One region of the Mesorhizobium sp. GW821-FHT07A06 genome, then DNA from elsewhere that is predicted to be linked to it. Evidence: predicted binding sites of a transcription regulator. Region 1 holds the regulator's gene; each other region holds the start of a gene.

What was found. The regulator PhoB, encoded in region 1, activates phosphate uptake and scavenging genes when phosphate is short. The targets are predictions, from matches to a motif close to TGTCATNNANCTGTCAT.
Region 2: a site for PhoB is predicted at 3,679-3,695, ahead of AC07SZ_RS02065 (LTA synthase family protein). Genes of this name have one in related genera too.
Region 3: a site for PhoB is predicted at 2,665-2,681, ahead of AC07SZ_RS02130 (Orn/Lys/Arg family decarboxylase). Genes of this name have one in related genera too.
Region 4: a site for PhoB is predicted at 3,495-3,511, ahead of phnF (phosphonate metabolism transcriptional regulator PhnF). Genes of this name have one in related genera too.

What each region holds. Positions count from the first base shown of each region.
Region 1 covers NZ_JBWKRC010000005.1:492,777-499,788, reverse strand. Annotated here, with positions in the region: gene AC07SZ_RS19600 (sugar ABC transporter permease) at 1-997, opposite strand, end outside; gene xylF (D-xylose ABC transporter substrate-binding protein) at 1,143-2,183, opposite strand; gene AC07SZ_RS19590 (ROK family protein) at 2,456-3,700, shown strand; gene phoB (phosphate regulon transcriptional regulator PhoB) at 3,897-4,586, opposite strand; gene phoU (phosphate signaling complex protein PhoU) at 4,606-5,313, opposite strand; gene pstB (phosphate ABC transporter ATP-binding protein PstB) at 5,340-6,143, opposite strand; gene pstA (phosphate ABC transporter permease PstA) at 6,140-6,991, opposite strand; gene pstC (phosphate ABC transporter permease subunit PstC) at 6,995-7,012, opposite strand, start outside.
Region 2 covers NZ_JBWKRC010000001.1:428,619-435,630, forward strand. Annotated here, with positions in the region: gene AC07SZ_RS02060 (pilus assembly protein) at 32-1,669, shown strand; gene AC07SZ_RS02065 (LTA synthase family protein) at 1,712-3,640, opposite strand; gene fabD (ACP S-malonyltransferase) at 3,917-4,864, shown strand; gene fabG (3-oxoacyl-[acyl-carrier-protein] reductase) at 4,924-5,661, shown strand; gene AC07SZ_RS02080 (acyl carrier protein) at 5,861-6,097, shown strand; gene fabF (beta-ketoacyl-ACP synthase II) at 6,132-7,012, shown strand, end outside.
Region 3 covers NZ_JBWKRC010000001.1:442,910-449,921, forward strand. Annotated here, with positions in the region: gene adiC (arginine/agmatine antiporter) at 1-90, opposite strand, end outside; gene AC07SZ_RS02130 (Orn/Lys/Arg family decarboxylase) at 103-2,394, opposite strand; gene rsmA (16S rRNA (adenine(1518)-N(6)/adenine(1519)-N(6))-dimethyltransferase RsmA) at 2,929-3,768, opposite strand; gene pdxA (4-hydroxythreonine-4-phosphate dehydrogenase PdxA) at 3,794-4,810, opposite strand; gene AC07SZ_RS02145 (peptidylprolyl isomerase) at 4,824-5,759, opposite strand; gene AC07SZ_RS02150 (LPS-assembly protein LptD) at 5,848-7,012, opposite strand, start outside.
Region 4 covers NZ_JBWKRC010000004.1:232,693-239,704, reverse strand. Annotated here, with positions in the region: gene AC07SZ_RS15415 (sugar ABC transporter ATP-binding protein) at 1-599, shown strand, start outside; gene AC07SZ_RS15410 (ABC transporter permease) at 596-1,564, shown strand; gene AC07SZ_RS15405 (zinc-binding alcohol dehydrogenase family protein) at 1,688-2,704, shown strand; gene phnF (phosphonate metabolism transcriptional regulator PhnF) at 2,720-3,469, opposite strand; gene phnG (phosphonate C-P lyase system protein PhnG) at 3,591-4,052, shown strand; gene phnH (phosphonate C-P lyase system protein PhnH) at 4,052-4,663, shown strand; gene AC07SZ_RS15385 (carbon-phosphorus lyase complex subunit) at 4,666-5,778, shown strand; gene fosX (FosX/FosE/FosI family fosfomycin resistance hydrolase) at 5,775-6,194, shown strand; gene AC07SZ_RS15375 (alpha-D-ribose 1-methylphosphonate 5-phosphate C-P-lyase PhnJ) at 6,191-7,012, shown strand, end outside.

The sequences.
Region 1 (7,012 bases):
CCGGGTTGCCGCCGATGGCAAAGACATAGCGGCCGAAACGGGTGCGGTTGGTGATGAAGGTCATGATCAGCCCGACGGCGATCGCCATCAGCACCGGGATGGCAATGCCGTGGGCGATGAACAGGCCACCCTCGGGCACGGTGATGTTGTTGGCGGCGGCGTATCTGTTCACGATGCCGATGGGCCACGGATAGGAATTGGCCAGCCACACCGCGCCCATGATGACGGCGCAGGTGACGGTGCCAAGCAGCGTCTCGGCCCAGACCGGGCGCAACGGGAAGCGGAAGCGCTTGCGCTGCACCCGCCCGTTGAACAGTGCAAACACGACGGCGAGGCAGGCGACGATGCCGACGATCCAGCTCCAGGTGGCGCCGATCGATCCGGCCGGGCCGCCGCCCATCAGCTGGAACGTGGCGTCGAGCGGGGCCACGGTCTGGCCTGACGTGACCCACCAGGCGGCACCGCGCCAGACCAGCAGGCCGCCCAGCGTGACGATGAAGGCCGGCACTTCGAGATAGGCGATGATGAAACCCTGGAAAGCGCCGATCAGCAGCCCGAGCGCCAGCCCGATGACCAGCGCCAGAACCCAGATCCACGGATTGCCGAGTTCAAGCCCGACGAACCGGACCAGGAAATGCACCTGGGCAAAGCCCATGACCATGCCGATCAAGCCCTCGGCGGAGCCGACGGACAGGTCGATATTGCGCATGACTATGACCAGCACCATGCCGCAGGCCATGATGGCGACCGCGGAGGTCTGCACCGACAGGTTCCACAGATTGCGCGGAGTGAGAAAGGTGCGGCTGTCGAAATCGAGCGGATTGACGCCCAGACGCAGACTCGAAATCACGTGCAGCCCGACCCAGATCAGCAACAGGGCACCGATCATGCCGAGCATGCGGGTGTCGATCTCGGTTGCCTTCAGGAACCGGGCAACCGCGCCAAGCTCCGACGCACGCGCGGTGTCGACCTGCGGGTTGGACGTCGTGTCGGTCATGATTTCCTCCCACCGGCCGGCCATCCGGCACGGATGCCGGAACGCAGCCTAGAAGCTATCCGCCTGAGGCGGAAACACAAATTTTTTTGAGAAAACGCCGCGGCTTTTGGGCCGCGGCGTCGATGTCGAACCGTGCTGCGCCGTTCTAGTTGCAGGCCGCGACGCTGCCGGCGGCGACGCCCGCGCAGACTTCGTCCTTCTTGATCCAGCCGGCATCGATGACGAGATTGAGATTGTCCTTGGTGATGGCGACAGGGGTCAGGAACAGCGACTTGACGGTGTTGCCACCAGGTGTCGTGAAATCCTTCACGCCGGCAATGTCGGTCATCTTCTTGCCGTCAGCCAGCTGCGAGGCGATCTCGGCGGCATTCTTGCCGAGCTCGCGCGCGTCCTTCCACACCGACACGGTCTGGGTGCCGAGCGCGATGCGGTTCAGCGCGGCATGATCGCCGTCCTGGCCCGACACCGGCACGGTACCGGCAAGGCCTTGCGCCGTCAGCGCCGCGACGACACCGCCTGCGGTGCCGTCATTGGCGGCAACCACGGCATCGACCTTGTTGTCATTGGCCGTCAGGAACTGTTCCATGTTCTTCTGGGCGTTGGCGGGCAGCCAGCCGTCCGTATAGGCCTCGCCGACATTCTTGATCTTGCCGCTGTCGATGGCCGCCTTGAGCACTTCCATCGAGCCCGAGAACAGGAAATCGGCATTCGGATCGGCTCCCGAGCCCTTGATGAAGACATAGTTGCCTTCCGGCTTGACCTTGAACACCGCGCTGGCCTGCAAGCGACCGACTTCCTTGTTGTCGAAGGTCAGGTAGAAGACGTCCTTGTTCTCGATCAGTCGGTCATAGCCGACGACCGGAATGCCTTCGTCCAGTGCTTTCTGCACCGCCGGGCCGATCGCCGAAGCATCCTGCGCCAGGATGATCAGCGAGTTGGCGCCCTGCGAGATCAGGCTCTCGACATCGGTAAGCTGCTTGCCGGGATTGGACTGCGCATCGGCGGAAATGTACTTGTCGCCGGCGGCCTCGATCGCCTTCTTCATGGCGGCCTCGTCGGTTTTCCAGCGCTCTTCCTGGAAGTTCGACCACGAAACACCGATGACCTTGTCCTTCGCCTGCGCGACCGACGCAAGCGTCAGCGACATGGCGACACCCGCCAGGATGGCGGCCGTGAATCTCTTCATGATATCCTCCCTGCGCCGCGTATGGCGCGACCAAACTGACCCGAAGGCCGGCACAGAGGCTCTATTTTTTCGAGCCTCAAAAAAAATACTGGTCCATCGTCGAAACGCTGTCAACATCGATTCTGATGGATATTGAGGTGTCGCGGACTTTTTTTCGAGCCCCGCAATAAATAAATGACAGCACCATCCGCTTCTGCCAGTATTTGTCCCGGTTGCCGGCAGTGTTCGAGGGGCAGGAAGAACCGCGGCGACCGGGGAGGATGTGGGAAAGTATGTCGGTCGGAATCCGCCACGACGATCTGCGCCGGCGCAACCGCGCCATGGTGATTGCGGCCGTGCGCCGGGCCGGCCAACCGTCGCGCACCGAGATCGCCGCGACCACCGGCCTCAGCCATTCGACCATATCGGCGATCTCTTCCGACCTGATCGGCGAAGGCATCCTGGCCGAGGGCAAGCCGAGCGAGGCCGGTGCGCTCAAACGCGGCCGGCCACAGGTCGGCCTCGGCCTCAACCCGGAGGCCGCGGCCATCATGACCGTGGTGCTGTCGCTGAATTTCCTGTCCGTCGCCGTCATCGACTATGCCGGCCAGGTGATATCGGAGGAACAGCGCCGGCTGGACACGCTGACCATGTCGCGTGAGGCGCTGATCGGTGAATGCGTCGCCATTGTACGGCGCCGCCTCGAGGATCCCGATATCGACGTGCGCAGCGTCGCCCGCATCGCACTGGCGATCCAGGGCATCACCGACACCGAGGCCAGGGCCATGCTGTGGTCGCCGATCACGCCGCAGACCGATATCGCCTTCGCCGACATACTGGAAGCCGAGTTCGGCATCCCGGCCACCATGGAGAACGACTGCAACATGATGGCCGTGGCGCTGCGCTGGCGCGACCCCGAACGCTACCGCGACGACTTCATCGCCATCCTTTTGTCGCACGGCATCGGCATGGGCCTGGTGCTGAAGGGCGAGTTGTTCACCGGCACCCATTCGTCGGGCGGCGAGTTCGGCCACATGATCCATCGGCCAGGCGGCGCGCTCTGCCGATGCGGGCGGCGCGGGTGCGTCGAGGCTTATGCCGGCAACTACGCCATCTGGCGCAATGCCAGGCAGCTTGGCGAGGACACCGAGCCGGTCGCCGATGTCAGCGATGCGCAGATGCGGGCGCTCGCCGCCACGGCACGTGAACGGGCCGGGCCCGAGCGCGAAGCCTATCGCAAGGCCGGGGAAGCACTGGGTTACGGCCTCGGCAGCCTGTTCGCGCTGATCGATCCCGCCCCCGTGGCCATGGTCGGCGTCAGCGCCGCCGCCTTCGACCTGATCGAGCCGGCATTGCGCGAGGCGATCGCCCAGACCGCTGGCGGCCAGCACTCGAAATCGATTTCGTTCGACACCGAACCGAACGAGCTGCCCCTGATCCGCGAGGGCTGTGCCATGCGCGCACTGACCTTCGTCGATCAGGAAATCTTCGCGCCGGGCGTGCAGGCGAGAGGGAGTGCTGGGAAGAATGTGGCTTGAGCGAACGCCTGTGCCGATCCCACAGATCAGCGCTGGAGATTGGCCGAGCCCCCTCGAGGTCGTCATCCCTGGCCGGAGCAGGAGCGAAGCTCCGTCGCGGAGACCCTGGGATGACGAAGCCATAAGCTCTGAGCCAACACCAAATGCGTTCTATCCGGGAGCGGATGCAACCCGTCAACGCTTCCGCGCCAAGGACCTAATCCTCACGGATCGCGTAGCCTGCCCCACGGATGGTGCGGATGACGTCGGGCATGCGGCCATTGTTGACCGCCTTGCGCAGGCGGCCGACATGCACATCCACGGTGCGCTCGTCGATATAGATCGTCTCACCCCAGACATTGTCGAGCAGTTGGCTGCGCGAGAACACGCGGCCGGGATGGCGCATCATGAATTCCAGAAGGCGGAATTCGGTCGGCCCAAGCCGGATCTCGCTCTTCTTGCGGTAGACCCGGTGCGATTCACGGTCGAGCACGATGTCGCCGACCTTGAGCACGCTGGACAGCACTTCCGGCTTGGCGCGGCGCAGCAGCGCCTTGACGCGGGCCATGAATTCCGGCGTCGAGAACGGCTTGACCAGATAGTCGTCAGCACCGGTCGAAAGGCCGCGCACGCGGTCGCTCTCCTCGCCGCGCGCCGTCAGCATGATGATCGGCAGCCGTTCGGTCTCGGGCCGCATGCGCAGGCGCCGACAGAGTTCGATGCCGGACACCGCCGGCACCATCCAGTCGAGCACCAGAAGGTCGGGCACGTTCTCCTGCAGGCGGATTTCAGCCTCGTCGCCGCGCGGCACCACCTCGACCTGGTAGCCTTCGGATTCAAGATTGTAACGGAGCAGCACTCCCAGCGGCTCCTCATCCTCCACCACCATAATGCGTGGCGCGATCATCGATTGGTCACCTCTTGCGTCAAGCCGCCGGCGCCGACATCGCCGTCTCGTCCTGTTTGGGGCGGTTGGCGGGCAGTTGCGTGCCGGTCAGGACATAGTACGCGTTCTCGGCGATGTTGGTCACATGGTCGCCGATGCGTTCGAGATTCTTGGCGCAGAACAACAGATGCGTGCAAGCGGTGATGTTGCGCGGATCTTCCATCATGTAGGTCAGGAGTTCGCGGAACACCGACGTGTATTTGACGTCGATGCGTTCGTCGTCGGCGCGCAGCTTCGCAAGCGCGGCGGCATCGCGCGCCGCATACTCCTCGATCACGCCCTGCACCTGGATCAGCACCAGTTGCGCCATGGCGTCGATGGAATGCGACAGGTCGCGCGGCGTTGCGGCGAGACCGACGGTGCCGACGCGCTTGGCGATGTTCTTGGCAAGGTCGCCAATGCGTTCGAGGTCGCCGGCCATGCGGATCGACCCGACGACATGGCGCAGATCGTCGGCCATCGGCTGGCGCTTGGCGATCAGCGTGATGGCGCGATCGTCGAGTTCGCGCTGGCGTGCATCCATGATGGCGTCGTCGGAGACCACGCGCTGTGCCAGCGCATTGTCGGAATTCAACAGCGCCTTGGTGGCACCGCCGACCATCGAGCCGGCGAGATCGCCCATGTCGCTGATCAGCCTGCTGATCTGTCCGAGATCCTCGTCGAAGGCTGCGACTGTGTGTTCGGCCATGATCCTGGTCCTCGTAATGCGTGCGATCAGCCGAAGCGGCCGGTGATGTAGTCTTGCGTGCGTTTTTCGCGGGGCGACGTGAAGATCTTCTCGGTACGGTCGAATTCGACCAGTTCGCCCAGATACATGAAGGCGGTCTGCTTCGAGACGCGCGCCGCCTGCTGCATGTTGTGGGTGACGATGACGATCGTGTAGTCGGCTTGCAGCTCGTCGATCAGTTCCTCGATCTTGGCGGTCGACAGCGGATCGAGCGCGGAGGCCGGCTCGTCGAGCAGGATGACCTCCGGCTTCACCGCCACCGTGCGGGCGATGCACAGCCGCTGCTGCTGGCCGCCCGACAGGCTGAGGCCGCTGGCATTGAGCTTGTCCTTGACCTCCGTCCACAGGGCTGCGCGCTTCAGCGCCTGCTCGACACGGCCGTCCATCTCGGCCTTGCTGATCTTCTCATAGAGCCTGACGCCGAAGGCGATGTTCTCATAAATCGACATCGGGAACGGCGTCGGCTTCTGGAACACCATGCCGATCTTGGTGCGCAAAAGGTTGAGGTCCTGCGAGCGGTCGAGAACGTTCTGGCCGTCGAGCAGCACCTGGCCCTCGGCGGTCTGCTTGGGGTAGAGCTCGTAGATGCGGTTGAAGACGCGCAGCAGCGTCGACTTTCCGCAGCCGGAAGGGCCGATGAAGGCGGTGACGCTGCGCTCGGGCAGCGACAGCGTGATATCCTTCAGCGCCTTCGACTGGCCGTAGTAGAAGTTGAGGTTCTTGACCTCGATCTTGGCCTTGGCCGCCGCCTCGGCGGCGATCGTCATGTCTGGAGACAACATCTGGCTCATTTGTCCTCTCTGCGTCCTGTCAGGCTGCGCGCAAAGATGCTGAGCGCGAGAACCGTCAATGTGATTATGAGTGCGCCGGTCCAGGCCAGTTGCTGCCATTCCTCGTAGGGGCTGAGAGCGAACTGGAAGATGGTGACTGGCAGGCTGGCCATCGGCGCGTTGAGATTGCTGGACCAGAACTGGTTGTTCAGCGCCGTGAAAAGAAGGGGTGCGGTCTCGCCGGAGATGCGGGCAATGGCCAGCAATATGCCGGTGACGATGCCCGAAAGTGCCGCGCGATAGGCGACCGAACGGATGACCACCCAGCGCGGCGCGCCGATCGCGGTGCCGGCTTCGCGCAACGCGTTCGGCACCAGATTGAGCATGTCCTCGGTGGTGCGCACGACGACCGGGATGACCAGGATGGCCAGCGCGACGGCACCGGCGATCGCCGAGAAATGCCCCATCGGCCGCACCATCAGCTCGTAGACGAACAGACCGATGATGATCGATGGCGCCGACAGAAGAATGTCGTTGATGAAGCGCACCACGGTGGTGAGCTTCGAGAAGCGGCCGTATTCAGCCATGTAGGTGCCGGCCAGCACGCCGATCGGCGTGCCGACGATGATGCCGATGATGGTCATCACGATGCTGCCGTAGATAGCGTTGAGCAGGCCGCCGGCGTCACCGGGCGGCGGGGTCATTTCGGTGAACACCGACAGCGAGACCCCCGACAGGCCCTTGTAGAGCAGTGCGCCGAGGATCAGCGCCAGCCAGGCAAGGCCGATGCCGGCGGCGATGACGCACAGCGTCATCATCACGCCATTCTTGCGCTTGCGGCTTTGGTGAAGCGACGCGGCTGTCGACATCGGTCAGGCTCCCGTGCGGGC
Region 2 (7,012 bases), on a different contig from region 1:
ACCAAGCGGTGAGCATTTCCCGGGGGTAAGGATGCTTCTCAACAGATTCTGGCGCTCGAAGAGCGGCAATTTCGCGCTTCTGATGGGACTCGGTCTACCGGCCATCCTGTCGGCCGTCGCCTTCGCGGTTGATGTGTCGACCATCATGCGTGCCAAGAGCAACCTGCAGAATGCGCTCGACGCCGCAAATCTCGCCTCTTCTCATCTCGGCGATCTGGACATGACCCGCACGGACGCCTTCGATCGCTATTTTCAGGCCAACGTCGTCGGGCATGGCGAACTCGCCAACGCGCAGGCGACGCTGACCGTCGACAGGGGCGTCAACTTCATCAAGACAAAGGCGGTTGCCTCGGCGGACGTCAATTTGAACTTCGCCTTCCTGTTCGGCCAGAACAGACACATCGTCGTCAATGCCTCGGCTGTCGAATCGAACAATCAGCTCGAAGTCGTGCTGGTGCTGGACAATACCGGCTCGATGGCGGGTGCCCGCATGACGGCATTGAGGGCGGCAACCAAGTCCCTGCTGGACACTCTGGAGGCGACAAAATCGCCGACGCGCCAGGTGCGTGCCTCGGTGGTTCCCTTTGTCACGGCGGTCAACGTCAATGGCGATGGGTTCGACCCGTCCTGGATCGACATGGACGGGAAATCCTCCACCAACGGCATCAATTTCCCCGTCATCGACGGCAAGCGGCCGACCCATATGGCGCTGTTCAAGCAACTGGGGCTGAAGGGCGGATGGAACGACACCGGATGGAAAGGCTGCGTCGAGGCTCGCCCCGGCACCTACAACATTTCCGATACGCCACCGGACCCGAACAAGCCCGACACGCTGTTCGTGCCCTATTTCGCTCCCGACGATCCAGCACCTGCCACCAAGCCGTCCGGCTCCTATGGCAACTCGGCGACCGGCTACAACAATTCCTACCTCGACGACACCATAGACAAGAACAAACTCAAGCAGTCCGGCATCAATGTGCTGGGTATCGACCTCAGCGGCCTGCTCGGAGGTGCGATCGACGCGTCGTTGGGCGCTGATCTGGAAAAAATCGCCAAATATGTCGCCTCGACGAACAAGCTCGTCACCGAGACCGGCACCGCCATCACCGTTGGGCCGAACCGCTCCTGCCCGACCCCTATCGTTCCCTTGACCGACGACTTCGTCAAATTGCGCAAGGCGGCGAGCCAGATGACGGAATGGAACGGTTCCGGCACCAATGTCTCGGAGGGCCTGTCGTGGGGCATGCGGGTGCTTTCACCAGGCGCGCCCTATACCGATGGGGTGCCATTCAAGACGCCGGGCGTCAGCAAGATCGTCATGCTGCTCACCGACGGCGAGAATGTCGTCTATGGCGCCAGCAATCAGCCGACCAAGTCCGACTACACGTCCTATGGATATCTGGCGGGTGGCCGCTTCGGGTCCGACAACCAGACAACGGCGGCCCGCAATGTCGACGCCTGGACCAAGAGCGTGTGCACGCAATTGAAGAACGAGGGCGTGCAAATCTATACGATGGTGCTGCAGTCGGACACCGCCGCCAACCGGGCGCTTTACAGCGCCTGCGCTTCCGACCCGAGCGATTATTACGCCGTCAACGACCCGGCCAAACTGCCGAACGTCTTTCAGCAGATCGCCAACAAGTTCTCGAAGCTACAACTCACGAACTGAGCGCTCGATCTCGAGAGGGCTGCCTTATCTGATGTGCGCCCCTCAACTTGTATGGGCGACGATCTTGTCGACCGTCTCGGGGAAAAAGTCGGGCGCGGCATGGCGCTTGCCGAACATCATGTCGTACTGGATGAGCCGGAAATCGCGGATTGCCGGGTTGATCTCCTTTTGACGCGACCAATCGGGCGTGGCCTCGCCGGCCGGGGTCAGCAGCAGGTTGCGGTCGACGACGCGGTAGCGCTCCCGCATCTCGCCCAGGAAGCCCGTGTAGTAGGGATGGGTGATGCCGGCCGCGGTCAGGATATGATAGGGCAGGAATGCCGGGCTGACCGTGCCGAGGTCCGCGACCGGGCCGGAACGGTTCGACCAGATGATCAGCGGTGTCTCGTGATGGTCAAGGGCTGCTTGCGGTGTCGGCTCCTTGCGTGGCGCGACGTTGTCCTTCAGGAAGCCGGTCTCGACATAGACCGGCCCCAGTGGCGGCAGATGGTCGCCGAAGAAGGCGACAATCGTCGGCCGCTCGCGCTTCTTGGCCCATTCGATCAGCCGTTCAAGGCCGTGGTCCGCGTCGGCGGAACCCTCCGCATAGCTCAGCAGCGAATCGCGCGCCCACTGGCTGATCGGCGCCTGCACGGCGTGGGTCGGGTTGTAATAGCGGTTCGGTTCATAGGGGCCATGGTTCTGCAGGCTGACCGCGAAGAAGAACACCGGATCGTCACTTGCGTCGGCTTCCCGGATGATCTCATCCGTCATCGCCGCATCCGATGCCAGCGGTCCGCGCTTTTCCATGGGCGGCAGCGTCTCTTCCGACTTGAAATCGTTGAAGCCGAAATCGGCGTACACTGCGCCACGGTTCCAGAACCAGTTGGTGCCCGGATGGATGGCGCGCGCCCGGTAGCCCTCGCTCTTCAGGAAGGTCGCCATCGATGGTGTCGGCGTGCGCACATATTGCTGGTAGGGGATGCTGCCGGCCGGCAGGAAAGCGTTGGAAAAACCGGTCAGCGCCTCGAATTCGATATTTGCCGTCATGCCGCCGAATTCAGGCGAGAACATCGAACCGGAACGCAATGCCCGCACGGTGGGGATGGGATCCGGTGTGATGGTGACGCCGGGCAGCTTGGTCGGATCCCAGAAGGATTCGCTCATGACGACAATGATGTCTGGCCTTTCATCGGGCACCGAGGCCATTATCTGCGGCCGGTCGATCGCCGCGATCGCCTTTTCCGTATAGCCCGGGGGTGCCGAGACATGGGCCATCGGCACGTTGAGCGCGAAGGCTAGTGCAAAGCCGTTGGAGGCGTAGTTTTCCTTCTGGTCCCACATGATCGGGATGATCTGCAGCCGATCCCTGGTCCATGAGAAGGTGGCATAGTCCATGATCGAGACGAAGAAGGCGAGCAGCGGCACCGCCAGCGTCAGCCGGGCAAGGCGACCCTTGTGGCTGAGCGCGGGAACCTTGCGGCGCCACTGCCGCCAGCCATAGACGAGCAGCGACAGGCCGGCGACGATGCCGACGACCATGGCGAGCGCGGTCATCGGCCGTTCACGCACCAGGAGCGGCAACAGCGCGAAGATCTGGCGAGCGTAGAGGAAATCCGTCGGGTAGAGCGGATCGCCGAGATAGTGCGACTTCTGGTGGCCGACAAATGCCAGCGAGAGCGTCAATGGCGCGACGATCATCAGGCTCTGGTGGCTGCGGCCGAGCACGGCGTCGAGGCCGATCAGGATCAGCGCGAACACCACGATGGTCGTCCAGCCCGGCTTGAGCGGCTGCAGGAAGAAGAAGACGGTGCCGGCAAAGTCACCGCGCACGATCCATTCGATGGCGAACACCAGGATGGTTGAGATCGCCAGGCTGATCAATCCGTAACGGACAACCGGCCATCTCCGGCCCGGCAGATAGCCGGTGGACGGATCGTCTTCCAGGAACTGAGGCGCGGCTTTACCGGCGCGTTTCGAACTCTTTGCCACTTTAACTTCCCACCCGGCGACAACCCAAGTCACGCGATTGTCATATAATTGTCACGCAAAGCTAGCGCCTGTGGCGAAAATAAGAAGAGCCAGCGAACGATTCGTGAGCGGTTTTCATCAGGAGTGATCGCCAAAAACCCTTTCGGAACAGGCACTCGGCGCATGGTTTGGGTCTGGGCACGGGTCGAAGCGGGCTTGACTTGGCGGGCTGCCTTGCGCCACAGGCAGGAAAAATTCGCGTATCAGATAAGCACATCAGTCTTCGGGAGCCCTAGCATGGCCGTCGCATTCACCTTTCCGGGACAAGGCAGCCAGGCTGTCGGAATGGGCAAGGATCTTGCCGATGCCTTTCCGGAGGCGCGCAGGATCTTCCAGGAAGTCGACGACGCGCTCGGCGAAAACCTGTCGAAGCTGATCTGGGAAGGTCCGGAAGAGACGTTGACGCTGACCGCCAATGCGCAGCCGGCACTGATGGCGGTTTCGCTGGCCGCCGTGAGGGCGCTGGAAGCGCGCGGTTTCTCGCTGAAGGGCAAGGTCGCCTATGTCGCCGGCCATTCGCTGGGCGAGTATTCGGCCCTTGCCGCCGCCGGCTTTGTTTCCGTCGCCGACGCCGCCCGCCTGCTGCGCATTCGTGGCAACGCCATGCAGGCGGCGGTGCCGGCCGGCGAGGGCGCCATGGCGGCGATCATCGGACTCGAGCAGGAGGATGTCGAAGCCGCTTGCACCGAGGCCGCGCAAGGCTCCGGCAAGGTCTGTCAGATCGCCAATGACAATGGCGGCGGCCAGCTGGTCATCTCCGGCGCCAAGGCCGCGGTCGAGCTGGCGGCGAAACTGTGCACCGAAAAGGGCGCCAAGCGGGCGCTGATGCTGCAGGTCTCGGCGCCCTTCCATTCCGCCTTGATGGCGCCGGCGGCGAACGTCATGCGCGATGCGCTCGCCGGGGTGGCGAAGAACGCGCCGGCGGTTCCCGTGGTGTCCAACGTCACCGTGACACCGACCGGCGATCCGGATGAGATCGCCCGGCGCCTTGTCGAGCAGATAACCGGCCGCGTGCGCTGGCGCGAAACGGTGGAATGGTTCGGCGCCAACGGCGTTGTGACGCTTTACGAGATCGGCGCCGGCAAGGTGCTGTCGGGCCTGGCCCGGCGCATCAACCGCGATATCGCTACATCAGCCATCGGCACGTCGGCCGATGTTGAGGCGGCACTGGCCGCACTCGCATAATACACTGGCGATTTGACCCCTTCCGTGTGAAGGGTGTTTTCTCAGATCAGGAGACAAAAATGTTCGAACTGACCGGCCGCAAGGCGCTCGTCACCGGCGCATCGGGAGGCATCGGCGAGGCGATCGCCCGCGTGCTGCATGCTCAAGGCGCCATTGTCGGCCTGCACGGCACTCGCATCGAGAAACTCGAAACACTGGCCGCCGAACTCGGCGACCGGGTAAAGCTGTTTCCGGCCAATCTGTCGAATCGCGACGAGGTCAAGGCGCTTGGCCAGAAGGCGGAGGCCGATCTCGAAGGCGTCGACATCCTGGTCAACAATGCCGGCATTACGAAGGACGGGCTGTTCGTGCGCATGTCGGACGCCGATTGGGATAGCGTGATCGAAGTCAATCTGACCGCCGTTTTCCGGCTGACGCGCGAACTCACCCATCCGATGATGCGCCGCCGCCATGGCCGCATCATCAACATCACCTCGGTGGTTGGTGTCACCGGCAATCCCGGCCAAACCAACTATTGCGCCTCCAAGGCTGGCATGATCGGCTTCTCCAAGTCGCTGGCGCAGGAGATCGCCACCCGCAACATCACCGTCAACTGCGTTGCCCCGGGCTTCATCGAATCGGCGATGACCGACAAGCTCAACGACAAGCAGAAAGAGGCGATCATGGCGGCGATTCCGACGCGCCGCATGGGCACGAGTGTTGAAGTGGCGTCCGCCGTCGCCTACCTCGCCTCCAACGAAGCCGCCTACGTCACCGGGCAGACCATCCATGTCAACGGCGGCATGGCGATGATTTGACCAGACATGGCGGGGTTGTGAAAAGAGACCATTTCACCTTGGACCTCGGCCATTTTTCGTGTAATGCGGCCCGCAACCCGGCGGTTCGGGCAAAAACCGGTCCGTGGCCGTTGCGTTTCCGGCAGGACCATCTTTCAGCTTGATTAGCGGCATTCTGCCCGCTAACGAAGACAGACAAACAAAAGACGAGGATGCCCAAATGAGTGACACCGCAGAGCGCGTCAAGAAGATCGTCATCGAGCACCTTGGCGTCGATGCCGACAAAGTGACGGAGCAGGCGAGCTTCATCGATGATCTGGGCGCTGACAGCCTCGATACGGTCGAACTCGTCATGGCGTTCGAAGAAGAGTTTGGCGTCGAGATTCCCGACGACGCGGCCGAGACCATCCTGACCGTCGGCGATGCGGTGAAGTACATCGACAAGGCTTCGGCCTGACGCTTTCCGCAGTCATCACCGGGGAGGACCTGCGATGAGGCGTGTCGTCGTCACGGGCCTTGGGTTGTTGTCGCCGTTCGGCATGGGCTTCGAGCACAGCTGGAAGGAGCTTCTGACCGGCCGCAGCGCCGCCAAGCGCATCACCGAGTTCGAGGTGGAGGATCTTGCCTGCAAGGTCGCCCACGTCATTCCGCGTGGTGACGGCAGCAATGCGACCTTCAATCCAGAGGCCGTGCTCGAGCCCAAGGAATTGCGCAAGATCGGCGACTTCATCCTGTACGGGATTGCCGCCGCCGACGAGGCGCTGAAGGATTCCGGCTGGGAGCCCAAGACGCATGAGGAGCAGTGCGCCACCGGCGTGCTCATCGGTTCCGGCATTGGCGGCATCGAGGGCATCGCCGAGAATGCGATCATCCTCAAGGAGCGCGGTCCGCGCCGCATCAGCCCCTTCTTCATCCCGGGCCAGATCATCAATCTTGTCTCTGGCCAGGTTTCGATCCGGCACGGGCTGAAAGGCCCCAACCATGCCGTCGTCACTGCCTGTTCGACCGGGGCGCACGCCATTGGCGATGCTGCCCGGCTGATCATGTGGGGCGATGCCGACGTCATGGTCGCCGGTGGCGCCGAAGCGCCGGTGACGCGGCTGTCGATCGCGGGCTTCGCCGCCTGTCGGGCGCTGTCGACCGAGCGCAATGATACGCCGCAGACGGCCTCGCGTCCCTATGACCGTGACCGAGATGGCTTCGTCATGGGCGAGGGCGCCGGTGTCGTGGTGCTCGAAGAGCTCGAGCACGCCAAGGCGCGCGGGGCGAAAATCTATGCCGAGGTGACCGGCTACGGTCTCACGGGCGACGCCTATCACATCACCGCACCGGCTGAAGACGGCGACGGCGCCTTCCGTTGCATGACGGCGGC
Region 3 (7,012 bases), on a different contig from region 1:
CATGTTGCCTGCCACCATTAATGTGGCGGCAACCACCCCGATCTTGTTGCCGCCCCCGCTTGCGGGCGCAGCCGCTGCTTCTTCAGCCATTTCGCTTCCCCTTCAATGCTTGACGACCAACACGTGATAGACGCCATCCTCATTCTCGACCCCGTGGGTATCGTGCCCAAAGCCGGGGAAGCGCAGGTCGTAGCTTTCGAGCGCCTTGAGATAACCGATCAGTGCCCCGCCTTTGGGACCGGCATTTTCGCCCGGCATCATCAGCGGGATGCCCGGGGGATAGGGGACGATCCCTGTCGCCAGCGTGCGGCCCGCGACCTGATCAAGCGCAACCTTCTCGATATTGCCGCGGACCAGCTGCTCATAGGCGGCGACAGGGCTCATGTCGGGCTTGGGGAGGATGCCGAACGCCTCGGACATCATCCGCGTCGTCTTGAGGTCGCCCATCGCGGCGAACATCAGGTCGGCAAGCTGGCGCAGTCCCATGCCCGCGTAACGATCGGGATGATCGGCGACGAGGCTGGGGATCGCGCGATCGAGCGGGCAGTTCGCGTCATAATCCTTGCGGAAATCGAGCAGCGCGTTGACCAGCGTTCCCCATTTACCCTTGGTGACGCCTAGCGAGAACAGGAAGAGGATCGTGAAGTCGGTGGTTTTCTCGCCGACTATACCGCGCGCCGCCAGATAGGCGGTAACGATGCTCGCGGGAATGCCGACCGCGCGCAGATCGCCCGTCGGGTCCATTCCGGGGGTCAGGATCGACACCTTGATCGGATCGAGCATGCAATAACCAGGCTCGATATTCCCGAAGCCGTGCCATTCGGCGTTGGGCTCGAGGTACCAGCACGACGGCTCGGTCGCCAGATGTTCCGGATCGGCTTCGTGGAAGGCGACGGTGCGTCCGCGCGCGTCTGGAACCTTGGCTGGCTGCCACAGGTCGAAGAACCAGCTATTGTCCTCCGCCATTTGAGCCGACAGTCGCGCCACCATCTGGCGAAACGCAATCGCCTCGCGGATCGATGTGCCGGTCAGTTTTCCGCCCGACGAATCCATCATCGCCGCCGACACATCGTTGGACGCGATGATCGGATAACAGGGCGAGGTCGATGCGTGCATCATGAACGCTTCGTTGAAGCGGGCATGGTCGATCGGGTTGCGGCCGTCGCGAACATGGATCATCGACGCCTGCGACAGCGCCGCGAGCAGCTTGTGCGTCGAATGGGTTGTGAAGACGGTCGGCTTCGACCGATCGCGCGTCGCCGGTTCACCGTGCATTCCGAAGCGTTCGCGATAAATCGGGTTGAAGCGCGCATAGGCGTACCAGGCTTCGTCGAAATGGAGCCGGTCGACGCTTTCGCCCATCAGTTCCTCGACGCGCGCGACATTGTAGCAAAGCCCGTCATAGGTCGAATTGGTGATGACCGCGTGGACCGGCCTGGCATCGGGACCGATCGGCACCAGTGGATTCTCGCTGACCAGCAGGCGCAGCGCGGCGGGGGTCAGTCGCTCGGGCGGGATCGGTCCGATGATCCCCAGCGCGTTGCGCGTCGGCATCAGGTAACACGGGATCGCGCCCGACAGCGTCATCGCATGTTCGACAGACTTGTGGCAGTTGCGGTCGCACAGCGCGACCTGGTCACGTGTCACGCTCGCCATCAATATTACGCGGTTCGATGTCGACGAACCATTGGTGACATAATAGCTCCGGTCCGATCCAAAGACCTTCGCGGCATAGCGTTCGCCCGCGCCGATCGCCCCGCTATGGTCCAGCAGCGAGCCGAGTTCGCCGACCGAAATCGACAGGTCTGACCGGAACAGGCTTTCCCCGAAAAACTCGAAGAAGGCCCGTCCGACGGGCGAGGTCAGAAAAGCGGTGCCGCCAGTATGTCCCGGGGTGTGCCAAGAATATTCATAGGTCCGCGCGAACTCGACGAGACCGGCGAACATCGGTGGCAGGACTGTCGAGCGATAGCGTTGCAGCGCCGCGAAGACGCGCCCGCCGATGAAGTCGGCAGTGTCCTCGAGCAGCCAGATAAAATCGTCGGCCTTGGTCATCGCGTCGGCCGGGATCGTTGAGGCCACGCTGCGGTTGGCGAGCAGGAAGATTGGCACGTCGGCGTTGAAATCGCGCATCGCGTCCAGGATCGTGCGCGCCGCCTGATGCTCGTCGCCTTTGCTCAGATCCCAGTCGAGTAGCAAGCATTGGATCGAGGGATCGGTCGAAACGATCGCAAGCGCGTCGTCGACGGCCGAAGAAAGCACGACTTCGATCTCGCGCCGTTCCAGTTCATCGACCAGGGCCGCCATCGCGCGTCCCGCAGCTGATTCTTCGCCAAAATTCTCGCGGACCAACAATGCCCGCATCGCCAACCTCAGGCTCGATTGTGAAGACATGCTGCGCTTCCTTTCTGCTTTGGGACCGGAAAATGGAAAACGGAAAAGCGTGGGGCGCTTAGCGCGCCTTCTCCGATGATTGGGTAGGGCGCGCGTCGTGCGCTTGCGATGAATGAAAATGACACAGCGCCGTGGGCATCCCACGTGCGAATCGATTCGGATTCGAATAATCCGAAAGAAGGCTTCTGGCGTTCATGGGCTCCCATTCAAGAACTTCATGATTAAGCAGTTGCGCGACTATCGCCCGAACTGATCACAGTTTTAATACATTGTCATGTCATTCTCAGAATACTGCATCGTCCGCCGCGCTGCTGGCGGACTTCTGGAAGCAGGCCAGAATGACCATCATGACACCTTCCGTCGCAATATGCGACGATATGACGCGCCTGCCGCGCTCGTTACGGCAAAGGGGGTTCGATCTCACGGGAGAATGTGGCCCGAAGGGCCGGATGGGGCAGCACACCGTACTCTGAAAATGGTTTGCGCCGCTCATTGCCTGTCGGCATCGTCTCCCCGCAAGCGGCGGGAAGGGAGCTACACCGCGTTCGTCAGGCGTACAAATTCCTCGACGCTGAGCGTTTCGGCGCGTCTCGTCGGATCGATGCCCGCGCGCTCAAGCAAGGCCTCGCCGCCCAGGCTTTTCACGCTCTGCCGCAACATCTTTCGGCGCTGGCCGAACGCGGCTTCGGTGACGCGGCCGAGTTTCTTCACGTCAGTGGGCAGGGGTGTCGCGCGCGGCTCCAGATGCACCACCGAAGAGGTGACCTTGGGCGGCGGCGTGAAGGCCTGGGGCGGCACGTCGAAGGCGATCCTGGCTTGCGTGCGCCAGCCGGCCAGCACGCCAAGCCTGCCATAGGCATCGCTGCCAGGCGCGGCGACGATGCGCTGGGCCACCTCACGTTGGAACATCAGCGTCATCGAGGCGTAGAAAGGCGGCCAATCCATCACAGTCAGCCAGCGGACGAGCAATTCCGTGCCGATATTGTAGGGCAGGTTGGCCACAATCCTCACCGTGCCATCATCTCCGCCTGCTGCCGCGGCGAGGACGGCGAAGTCGGTCTTCAGCGCGTCGCCTGAAATCACCTCCAGCCGACCGGGATAGTGAGCGGAGACTTCGGCCAGTGCCGCCAGGCAGCGCTCGTCACGCTCGATGGCGACAACCCGGCGGGCGCCGTTGGAAAGCAGCGCTCTTGTCAGGCCGCCAGGCCCCGGACCAACCTCGATCACCGCGGTGCTTGTCAGGTCGCCGGCGCTGCGTGCGATCTTGCCCGTCAAATTGAGATCGAGCAGGAAATTCTGGCCGAGCGCCTTTTTCGCCTGTAGCCCATGGCGCTCGATCACATCGCGCAGCGGCGGCAGCCCGTCGATGCTCATGCGTTCGGACCGGAAACGGGAGCGCTCATGCGGCCGCGGCCTTGTTGTCGATGTCGGCGAGCCGTCTGGCGAGCTTCAACGCGGCGATCAGGCTATCGGGCCGTGCAATGCCCTTGCCGGCGATGTCGAAGGCCGTGCCATGGTCGGGCGACGTGCGGATAAAGGGCAGGCCGAGCGTGACGTTGACCGCCTCGTCGAAAGCCAACGCCTTGGCCGGGATCAAGGCCTGATCATGATACATGCACAGCGCGACATCATAGCCCGCCCGCGCCCGGGCATGGAACAGCGTGTCGGCCGGTAGAGGCCCGAAAGCATCGATGCCCTCGGCGCGCAGGATGTCGACCGCCGGGCGCACCACACGTTCGTCTTCCTGGCCCATGGAGCCGCCTTCGCCAGCATGCGGATTGAGGCCGGCAATGGCAAGCCTCGGCCTGGCGATGCCGAAGCGGCTGGCGAGGTCTGTGGCGGTGATGCGCGCGGTCGCCACGATCAATTCGGTGGTCAGGGACTTCGGCACCTCGGCCAGCGCGATGTGGATGGTGACGGGAACGGTGCGCAGATCAGGGCCTGCCAGCATCATGACCGGCGTCACGTCGACACCACCGTGCCGGGCCGCCAGATGCGCCAGATATTCGGTATGGCCGGGAAAGCGGAAGCCGGCATCGTAGAGCGGCTTCTTGGCGATAGGGCAGGTGACCATGGCAGCGGCGTCGCCAGCGAGGCAGGCGGCGACCGCGCGGTCGATCGCCTCGATGGTGCCGGCCGCATTGGCCGGATTCGGCCTGCCGGGGCTGTCGATGAACCGGGCGGCCAGTGAAACGACCGGCAGGCTATCGACGAAAACTTGCGCCGTTTGCGCCGGCGTTGTCTCGACGATCGGCACCGACACGCCGAGGTGGCTTGCCCGCGATGCGATCAGCGCCGGATCAGCCAAGAGATAGAAGGCAGGCAAGCCGACTGCCTCGCGCGCCAGGAAGGCGGTGATAGCGATTTCGGGGCCGATGCCGGACGGATCGCCAACGCTAAGCGCCAGCGCGTTCATCGCGCTGCTCACGTCAGCGCTTGACGATGCGGGCTTTCGCCTTCAGCTCGTCTACATATTTCTTGCTGAGATCGTCGGCCGCCTTGTCGTTGGAGCCTTCGCTCTGGAACACCATCTGGGCAGTCTTGTCGTCGGACACTTCGCGCGACGAGCAGATGCCGATGAACTCGACGCCGCGCTCGGTTTCGCGCGTGACAGTGGCGCCGCCAACCTTGGTGGCCTTGATCTGCTCGGCCCAGTCCGGCGGCAGTTGCGGCGCCAGCACCCGGCCCAGATCGCGAACGGTGACGTCGATCAGGCCCTTGGCGAACTCGCGCGTCGTGTTGCAGCCGTTGAAGCGGGCGCGCATGGCGTCAGCCTCGCGCTTGCGCTTGGCCAGCGTCGCGCTGCGTTCGGCGGCCGGCACGACGAAGATGACCTGCTGCAGCATGTACTCGGTGGCGCTTGGCTTGGCCCCACCCTTGTCGAGCATGCGCCTGACCGCGTCCTGCTCGGTCACGCTGCCGCCTTCTCCGGAACGGTAGCGCGCGCTCAAGGCCTGGTTCCAGGCCATCTGGGCGCGGATGAACTCCTTGAAGTGTTCCTTGGTGACTCCGGATTTTTCCATGACGCCGTCGAGCTGGCTGAGTTGCATCTTGTTGCCGGAAGCAAAGCGCTGATAGGCTGCCTCGACCTGCGCGTCGCTGATGCGGATGCCAAGCCGCCTGGCCTCGGCAAGACGCAGCGTCTGATCGATCATTTCCTGGGCGGCGTCGCCCCCCTTCTTGTGCTGCAGTTTCAGGAAGGCGGCACGATGCGCGATATCGCCTGACGTGATTGGTATGTCGTTGACGACGTATTTGATCTCGCTGGCGAAGGCCGGGGGCGTCATGACGGTCATCGACACGGATGTCGCCGCCACAAGCAGCGCGAACCCTGCTGAAAAGAGGTATTTCCTCATCATTAGCATCCCAATTCTATCCCGGTTCCGCCCAATTTCGTCCTCTTCCGGGTGCGCGAATCCGTGCCAGCCCTATGCGGCGAAACGATGTCGCCGGCTACTGGATGGTGTCGATCGCGCTGGTCGACGAGCCGAAGTCGCCGAGGGTGCGGAACGACAGATTGAAGCCGATGCTCTGTGTCACTTCCCTGGTGTTCAGGTCACGCGACTGCGAGTACGTCATCAGATAGGTGAAGCAGGAATCGTTGTAGGCGAAGCCGATCCCATCCTTGACCAACAGGCTTTCCTGCAGGTCGTAGGTTCCTGTCCCGAAAACGCGCCAGTTCTCGGCAAGGTGGGTGGACGCACCCAGCGTCACCTCATGACGGTCGGTCGTGAAGCCATAGAGCGGCTGGGCCTGGATGAAGGCGTATTTGGCACTCAACGACACCGGCAGGCCTGAATAGGCTGCCTTCACCTCGGCGCGGCGAACCTCGAAGCTCTGCTCGTCGAAGCGACCGCTGATGGAAGCCGCGAATCCGTTCGGGCTGTTGATGCCGAACAGGCCGACATAGTCGGACTTGGTGTCCTGAAGGCCCGAATAGGCGCCGACATTGACCAGATCCGGCGCCGCGAAGGAGTTGTCCCCGCCAATCTGGTAGGACTGGCCGAAAATCGCATTGGTACCCCAGCCGTTGATATAGGAGCCGGAATAGCGGAAGCCGACATTGGCGCGCGAACCGCCTTCCACGCGGTCGTAACCGGAGAACTTGTCGCGTTCGAAGAGCGTGGTTGCATCGAACACCATGCTCTGGGCGTCTTCATTCGGGACGGCGAGGCCGCCGACATACTGTTCGTTCGGACGCAGGAACACCTGCGCCATCGGCTCGATGACATGGCTCGACCCGCTGGCCATCGAAAACAGCATCGGCCAACGCATTTCGAGGCCCGCTGTTGCCATGTAACGGGCAAACGACGAACGCATGTTGTCCTGCTGGCCCAAATTCGTCGCCATCTGGTTGACGGCGGCGAGCGATCCAGACGACGCGTTGAGGTAGTCCACATCGCCCTGCAGCGCCAGCAACGGAGTCAGCACCAAGCCGTCGTCGGTGATGAATGACCGCTTCCATTCCGCTTCGGCCGTGAGACGGCTGGACTCGCCTGCGATGCCGCGTACGCGCTGCACCGGCGTGCCGGCATTGTATGGCGTCTCGAAAGCCTCATCGAGATCATCGCGGCGGATCACCCGCGTATTGACGTTCATCGACAACTGACCGCCCGCG
Region 4 (7,012 bases), on a different contig from region 1:
AATCGGCCGGCGAGATTTTGTGGGAAGGCAAGCCGGTTCAGATCAACTCCGAGCACGACGCCATCAAGCTCGGCATGGCGCTGGCGCCGGAAAGCCGCCGCGACCAGGGCCTCTGTCTCAACCTGCCGGTCGGCCTCAATCTCAACCTGCCGATCTACAAGCGCATCTCCAACAACCTGCTGATCTCCGGCGCGCAGGAAAAGACCCAGGCCGACCGCCAGATCGCCGATCTGCGCATCAAGACGCCGACACGCAATGCGCTGGCCTCCAGCCTGTCGGGCGGCAACCAGCAGAAGATCGTCATCGGCAAATGGCTGGCGCATGGCGCCAAGCTGTTCATTTTCGACGAGCCGACGGTCGGCGTCGATGTCGGCACCAAGGCCGAGATCTACCGCCTGTTCGGCGCGCTCTTGTCGAAGGGTGCAGGCATCATCCTGATCTCGTCCTATCTGCCCGAAGTCTATGAACTGGCCGACACGCTGCATGTGTTCCGCCGCGGCAAACTGGTGGCGACACATGGGTTCCGCACCGCCGATCACGAGGAAATTCTCACACAGGCGCTCGCCGAGAAACAAGAAAAGCTGGGAGGAAAGATATGAGCACCGAGGCGATTCCTGCCGAAAAACCCAAGCGCAACTACAACGCCCTTTTCGGGCTGACGCTGCTGGCGCTGCTGGTACTGCTCTGGGTCATCCTGTCGCTGTCGACATCGAGCTTCGCCTCGGCCAACAACATCTCGAACCTTCTGCGTCAGGGTTCGATGATCGCCATCCTGGCGGTCGGTCAGACCTTCGTCATCATCACCGGCGGTATCGATCTGTCGGTCGGTGCCGTGGTCGGTTTTGCCACCGTCATCGCCGCGATGCTGATCAATGCCGGCATACCGGTTTTCCTCGCCATCCTGATCACGCTGCTGGTCGGCGTCGCTATCGGCCTGTTCCACGGCTTTGGCATCGTCAAGATGGGCCTGCCGCCCTTCATCATCACGTTGGCGACGTTGACCTCGCTGCGCGGCATCGGCCTTTTGATGACCAACGGCAATTCGATCTCCATCAACAACGATGCCTTCCAGGAATTCTCGCGCAACTCCTTCCTTGGCGTCCCCAATTTGTTCTGGATGGTGATCCTGGTCGGCATTCCGGCCTACATCTTCCTGCATCACAGCCGCTGGGGCCGCTATCTCTTCTCGGTCGGCTCCAACGCCGAGGCCTCGCGCCTTTCCGGCGTCAACGTCCAGCGCACCATCTACATGGCCTACACGCTGTCGGGCCTCTGCGCGGCCTTTGTCGGCGTGCTCCTGGCCTCGCGCATCGGCATCGGCAACCCGACCCAGGCGGAGGGCTGGGAGCTGCAGGCGATCGCGTCCTCGGTGATCGGCGGCACCTCGCTGTTCGGCGCTGTCGGCTCGGTGCACGGCCCGTTGCTCGGCGCGTTCATTCTCGCCACCATCAACAACGGCGCCAACCTGCTCAACGTCAACGCCTTCTGGCAGCGCATCATCACCGGCGCGCTGATCATCGTCATCGTCTATTTCGACGGTCTGCGCCGCCGCGGCGGTAAATAGCAACAAACCGAAAGCGATCGCCGGCCTGTCTGAAGCATTCCAGGAAAGTGTGAAACGGTTTTCCGTGCGGAATTGCGTCAATCGTTTCAGGCCGGCGATTTCATTGGAGACTGGATTGAAAACATGAAAGCCGTCGTCTGCCGCTCGCCTGGCGAACTCGTCCTGGAAGACCGTCCCGAGCCTGGCGCGCCACCGGCCGGCTGGGCGCTGGTCGCGGTCAGCCATGTCGGCATCTGCGGCACCGACTACCACATCTTCGAGGGCAAGCACCCTTTCCTCGCCTACCCCCGCATCATGGGCCATGAGGTGTCGGGAACCATCGTCGAGACCGGCGAGGGCGTCGACCTTCCCGTTGGCGAGCCGGTCGTCATCAACCCCTACCTCTCCTGCGGCAAGTGCATCGCCTGCCGGCACGGCAAGCCGAACTGCTGTGTCCGGATCGAGGTGCTCGGCGTCCATCGCGACGGCGCCATGTGCGAACGCATTCTTGTCCCGGCGCAGAATCTCTATCCGGCCAATGGCCTGTCGCTGGCCGACGCCGCCGCCGTCGAATTCCTGGCCATCGGCGCGCATGCCGTGCGGCGCGCCCGCGCCGATCCCGGTGCCCGCACGCTGGTTATTGGCGCCGGCCCGATCGGGCTCGGCACCGCCATCTTCGCCCGCATCGCCGAGCTTGACGTGACCCTCCTCGACATGAGCAGCGAGAGGCTCGCCTTCGCCGCAACCGAACTCGGCTTCAAGACCCTCGATGGCTCGCGCGGCGCGGCGCCGGATCTGGTCAGGGAAGCGACATCAGGCGAAGGCTTCGACGTGGTCTTCGATGCCACCGGCAACACCCAATCGGTGCAGTCGGCCTTCGCCCATGTCGCCCACGGCGGGACGCTGGTGCTGGTCAGCGTCGTCAAGGACGACATCGTCTTTTCCGACCCTGAATTTCACAAGCGTGAAATGACGCTGATCGGCAGCCGCAACGCCTTGCGCGCCGACTTCGACCATGTCGCTGCCTCGATCCGCAATGGTGCCGTGCCATTGGCCAAGCTCGTCACACACCGCACCACACTCGGCGGCACCCCGCGCGATCTCGCCCGCTGGGCGCACGAGAAATCCGGCCTGATCAAGGCTGTGATCGAGGTGGGGTAGCCCGCCGCCGCCGACTCACAGCGCCGACAGCTTCAACTCCACCCTCTCGGCCGGAAACCGCGATTCGGAAAACTGGATCGGCTGGCCGTCCGGGGTGACGTTGACGGCCACGGTGACCAGCACGATAGCGCCCGGTTGCAGGTCCAGGTCGGCAAGATCGGCGGCATCTGCATGGCGCGCCGACAGCACGGTCGATTGCCGGAGATAATCGTCTATCCCGAAACGAGCCAGCGACGCGGTGACAGACCCGGTCTCGGCCATCGCCTTGTCGATGCCGGCGAAACGACTGGCATCGAACCAGCCGGCAGCACGCGACACCGCCCGTCCATCGGCTTCACCGCGTGTCTCGAGCCGGATCACCTCGGCACCCCTGGCCAACCCAAGACCCTCGGCGACACGCTGGCTTGCGGGCTCGACCAATGAAGTGAGCAGCACGATATGCCGTTCCGATGTCTGCCCCTGCAGGCCTGTTGAAAAGCGCGTGCGCGCGCCGATCGGATAGGACAGCCGCTTGCGTGACAAGACGAAGGTGCCACGCCCTTGCTCGGCCCGCAGCACCCCTTCCTGCACGAGCGTTGATATGGCGCTGCGCACCGTGTGACGGTTGACGCCATAGCGCTCGGCGAGCGCCACCTCCGGCGGCAGCGCGGCATTCTCGGCGAAATCCCCGGCGGCGATCGCCTGCAGGATCCTGTCGGCAATCTGGCGCCACAGTGAGACGCCGCTGCGCCGTTCGATACTGTCGGCTTCCTGTCGTCCGGCCATGAATTTGCCCCCGCCTTCCATCGCCTGTCATCCACGCGTCATGGACTCGCGTTAGGTAATATGTATAATTTGTATAGTTGTCTATATCAATAGACAAATTTGGCAAAGAGGAATGCTGCTGATGCGAGGACAGGAAGCCCGCGACCAGGCCGAGCGCAAGGCCGCCATGGCGACTTTGGCGCAATCGAGCGGCGACGACATCGTCCGGCTCTGGAACGAGGCCGGCCTGCCCTCGCAGGCCGAACTGCTGCGTGGCCCCGAGACCGGCCTGGTGACGCTGCGCGGCCGTATCGGCGGCGGCGGTGCGCCCTTCAATGTCGGCGAGGCGACCGTCACCCGCGCCACCGTCCGGTTGCCGTCCGGTCAGGTCGGCCATTGCTACGCGCTTGGTCGCGACAAGCAGAAGGCAAGGCTGGCGGCAATAGCCGACGCGCTGTGGCAGGACCCTGCCAGCCGCGCCGAAGTCGAGACCAGCCTGATTGCGCCTCTGAGGTCGGCGCTTGCCGCTGCCAACGAAAAACGCCGCGCCGAGACGGCGGCAACGAAGGTGGATTTCTTCACCATGGTTCGCGGAGAGGACTGATGGATATCGCAGCACAATCGATCGAGGGCGGCTTCGCCGATCCGGTGTTCAACGCCCAGACCGTGTTCCGCGCAATCATGGATGCGATGGCGCGGCCAGGCAGCGTGCAGGCTTTGCCTGTCCTGGCCCGTCCGCCGGCGCCGCTCTCGGCAACGTCAGGCGCGGTGGCACTGGCGCTGTGCGACAACGACACGCCGCTCTGGCTCGACCCGGCCCTTCACACCTCCTCCGCGATCGGCTCCTGGCTTGGTTTCCACACCGGCGCGCCGCTCGCCAACACGCCGGCCGACGCGCATTTCGCGTTTGTCGCAACACCGGCCGAGATGATGGCGCTCGACGGCTTTGCGCAAGGCACGCAAGATTATCCCGACAGATCGACCACACTGATTCTCCAGGTCAGCGACCTCGCTTCAGGTGCGCCGCTCTTGCTTGAAGGCCCCGGCATCGAAACCAGCGCCGTGATCGCGCCGGCACAGATGCCGCGTCATTTCATCGAGCAGTGGAAGCAGAACAACAAGCGCTTTCCGCGCGGCGTCGACATCATCCTCGCCACATCGCAAGGCATAGCCTGCCTTCCGCGCACGACGCGTATCAAGACGATGGAGGCTTGAAGATGTATGTCGCGGTAAAGGGCGGCGAGGCCGCAATCGCCAATGCCCACAGCCTTCTCGCCGACCGCCGGCGCGGCGACCGTTCGGTGCCCGCCCTGCGCCTCGACCAGATCGTCGAGCAACTGTCGCTCGGCGTCGATCGGGTGATGAGCGAAGGCTCGCTCTATGATCGTGAACTGGCCGCACTCGCCATCGTCCAGGCGCGCGGCGACATGATCGAGGCGATCTTCCTGGTGCGCGCCTATCGCACCACGCTGCCGCGCTTCGGCTATTCGAAGCCGATCGACACCGGCACGATGCGGGTCGAGCGGCGCGTGTCGGCAACCTACAAGGACCTGCCCGGCGGCCAGCTTCTCGGCCCGACCTTCGACTACACCCACCGGCTGCTCGATCCCGAGCTTGCCGCCGGCGCCGATGTCGCCGAGCCGTTGCAGCGCGAGACGGAAGCGCAGGCCATGCCGCGCGTCTCGGCGATCCTTGCCCGCGAAGGCCTGATCGAACCGGATGGCGAGATGCCGCAGGACCACGTGCCTGGCGACATCACCCGCGAGCCGCTGGAATTCCCGATGGCGCGCGACATCCGCCTGCAGGCGCTGTCGCGCGGCGACGAGGGTTTCCTGCTGGCGCTCGGCTATTCCACCCAGCGCGGCTATGCCCGCAACCATCCCTTTGTCGGCGAAATCCGCATCGGCGAGGTTGAACTGGAACTCGACACTCCCGAACTGCCCTTCGCCGCCCCGCTCGGCACGGTGCGGGTCACTGAATGCCAGATGGTCAATCAGTTCAAGGGATCGGCCAAGGCGCCGCCGCAATTCACCCGCGGCTACGGCCTCGTCTTCGGCCAGAGCGAGCGCAAGGCGATGGCCATGGCGCTCTGCGACCGGGCTCTGCGCGCCTCCGAACTCGGCGAGGACATTGTCGCCGCCGCCCAGGACGAGGAGTTCGTCATCTCGCACTCCGACAATGTCCAGGCGACCGGCTTCGTCGAGCATCTGAAGCTGCCGCACTATGTCGACTTCCAGGCCGAACTCGACCTCGTGCGCCGTATGCGCGCCGAGTACGACGCTCGGGAGCACCCCACAAAGGTGGACGAAAAGCGGGAGGCCGCGGAATGATCGAAGGCCTGTCCCACATGACTTTCATCGTCCGCGACCTCGACCGGATGAGCGCCATCCTCGAGGGCGTCTTCGACGCGCGCGAGGTCTATGCCAGCGACGCCGACCAGTTCTCGCTGTCGCGCGAAAAATTCTTCCTGATCGGCGACATCTGGATCGCCATCATGGAAGGCGAGGCATTGCCGGAGCGCAGCTATAACCACATCGCCTTCAAGATCGATGACGCCGATTTCGACCGTTACGCCGAGCGTGTCGCCAAGCTAGGCCTCCACATGCGCCCGCCGCGTCCGCGCGTCGAGGGCGAAGGCCGCTCGATCTATTTCTACGACGACGACAACCACATGTTCGAACTGCACACCGGCACGCTTGCGGACCGGCTGGCGCGCTATGCCAAGGGATTGGAGATAGCATCATGACCGACATAGCCACCTACAACTTCGCCTATCTCGACGAGCAGACCAAAAGGATGATCCGCCGCGCGATCCTCAAGGGCATCGCCATCCCCGGCTATCAGGTGCCGTTCGCCTCGCGCGAGATGCCGATGCCCTATGGCTGGGGCACCGGCGGCGTCCAGGTCACCGCTTCGATCATAGGTCCGGATGATGTGCTGAAGGTCATCGACCAGGGCGCCGACGATACCACCAACGCGGTGTCGATCCGTGCCTTCTTCAAGAAGGTCGCCAATGTCGCTGTCACCACCGATACCGCCAGCGCCACCATCATCCAGACCCGCCACCGCATTCCCGAACATCCGCTGACCGCGGGCCAGGTGCTGGTCTACCAGGTGCCGATCCCCGAGCCGCTGCGCTTCCTCGAGCCGCGCGAGACCGAAACGCGAAAAATGCATGCGCTGGAGGAATACGGCCTCATGCATGTGAAGCTTTACGAGGACATCGCCAAGCATGGCCGCATCGCCACCACCTATGCTTATCCGGTGAAGGTCGAAGGCCGCTATGTCATGGATCCCTCGCCGACGCCGAAATTCGACAATCCCAAGATGCACCGCTCGCCTGCCCTGCAGCTGTTCGGCGCCGGTCGCGAAAAGCGTATCTACGCGGTGCCGCCCTTCACCGATGTTGTCAGCCTGGACTTCGAGGACCACCCCTTCGAGGTGCAGACCTTCGACCAGCCTTGCGCGCTGTGCGCCGCCGAGAACGTGTATCTCGACGAGGTCATCCTCGACGACCATGGCGGCCACATGTTCGTCTGCTCCGACACCGACCACTGCGAGAAG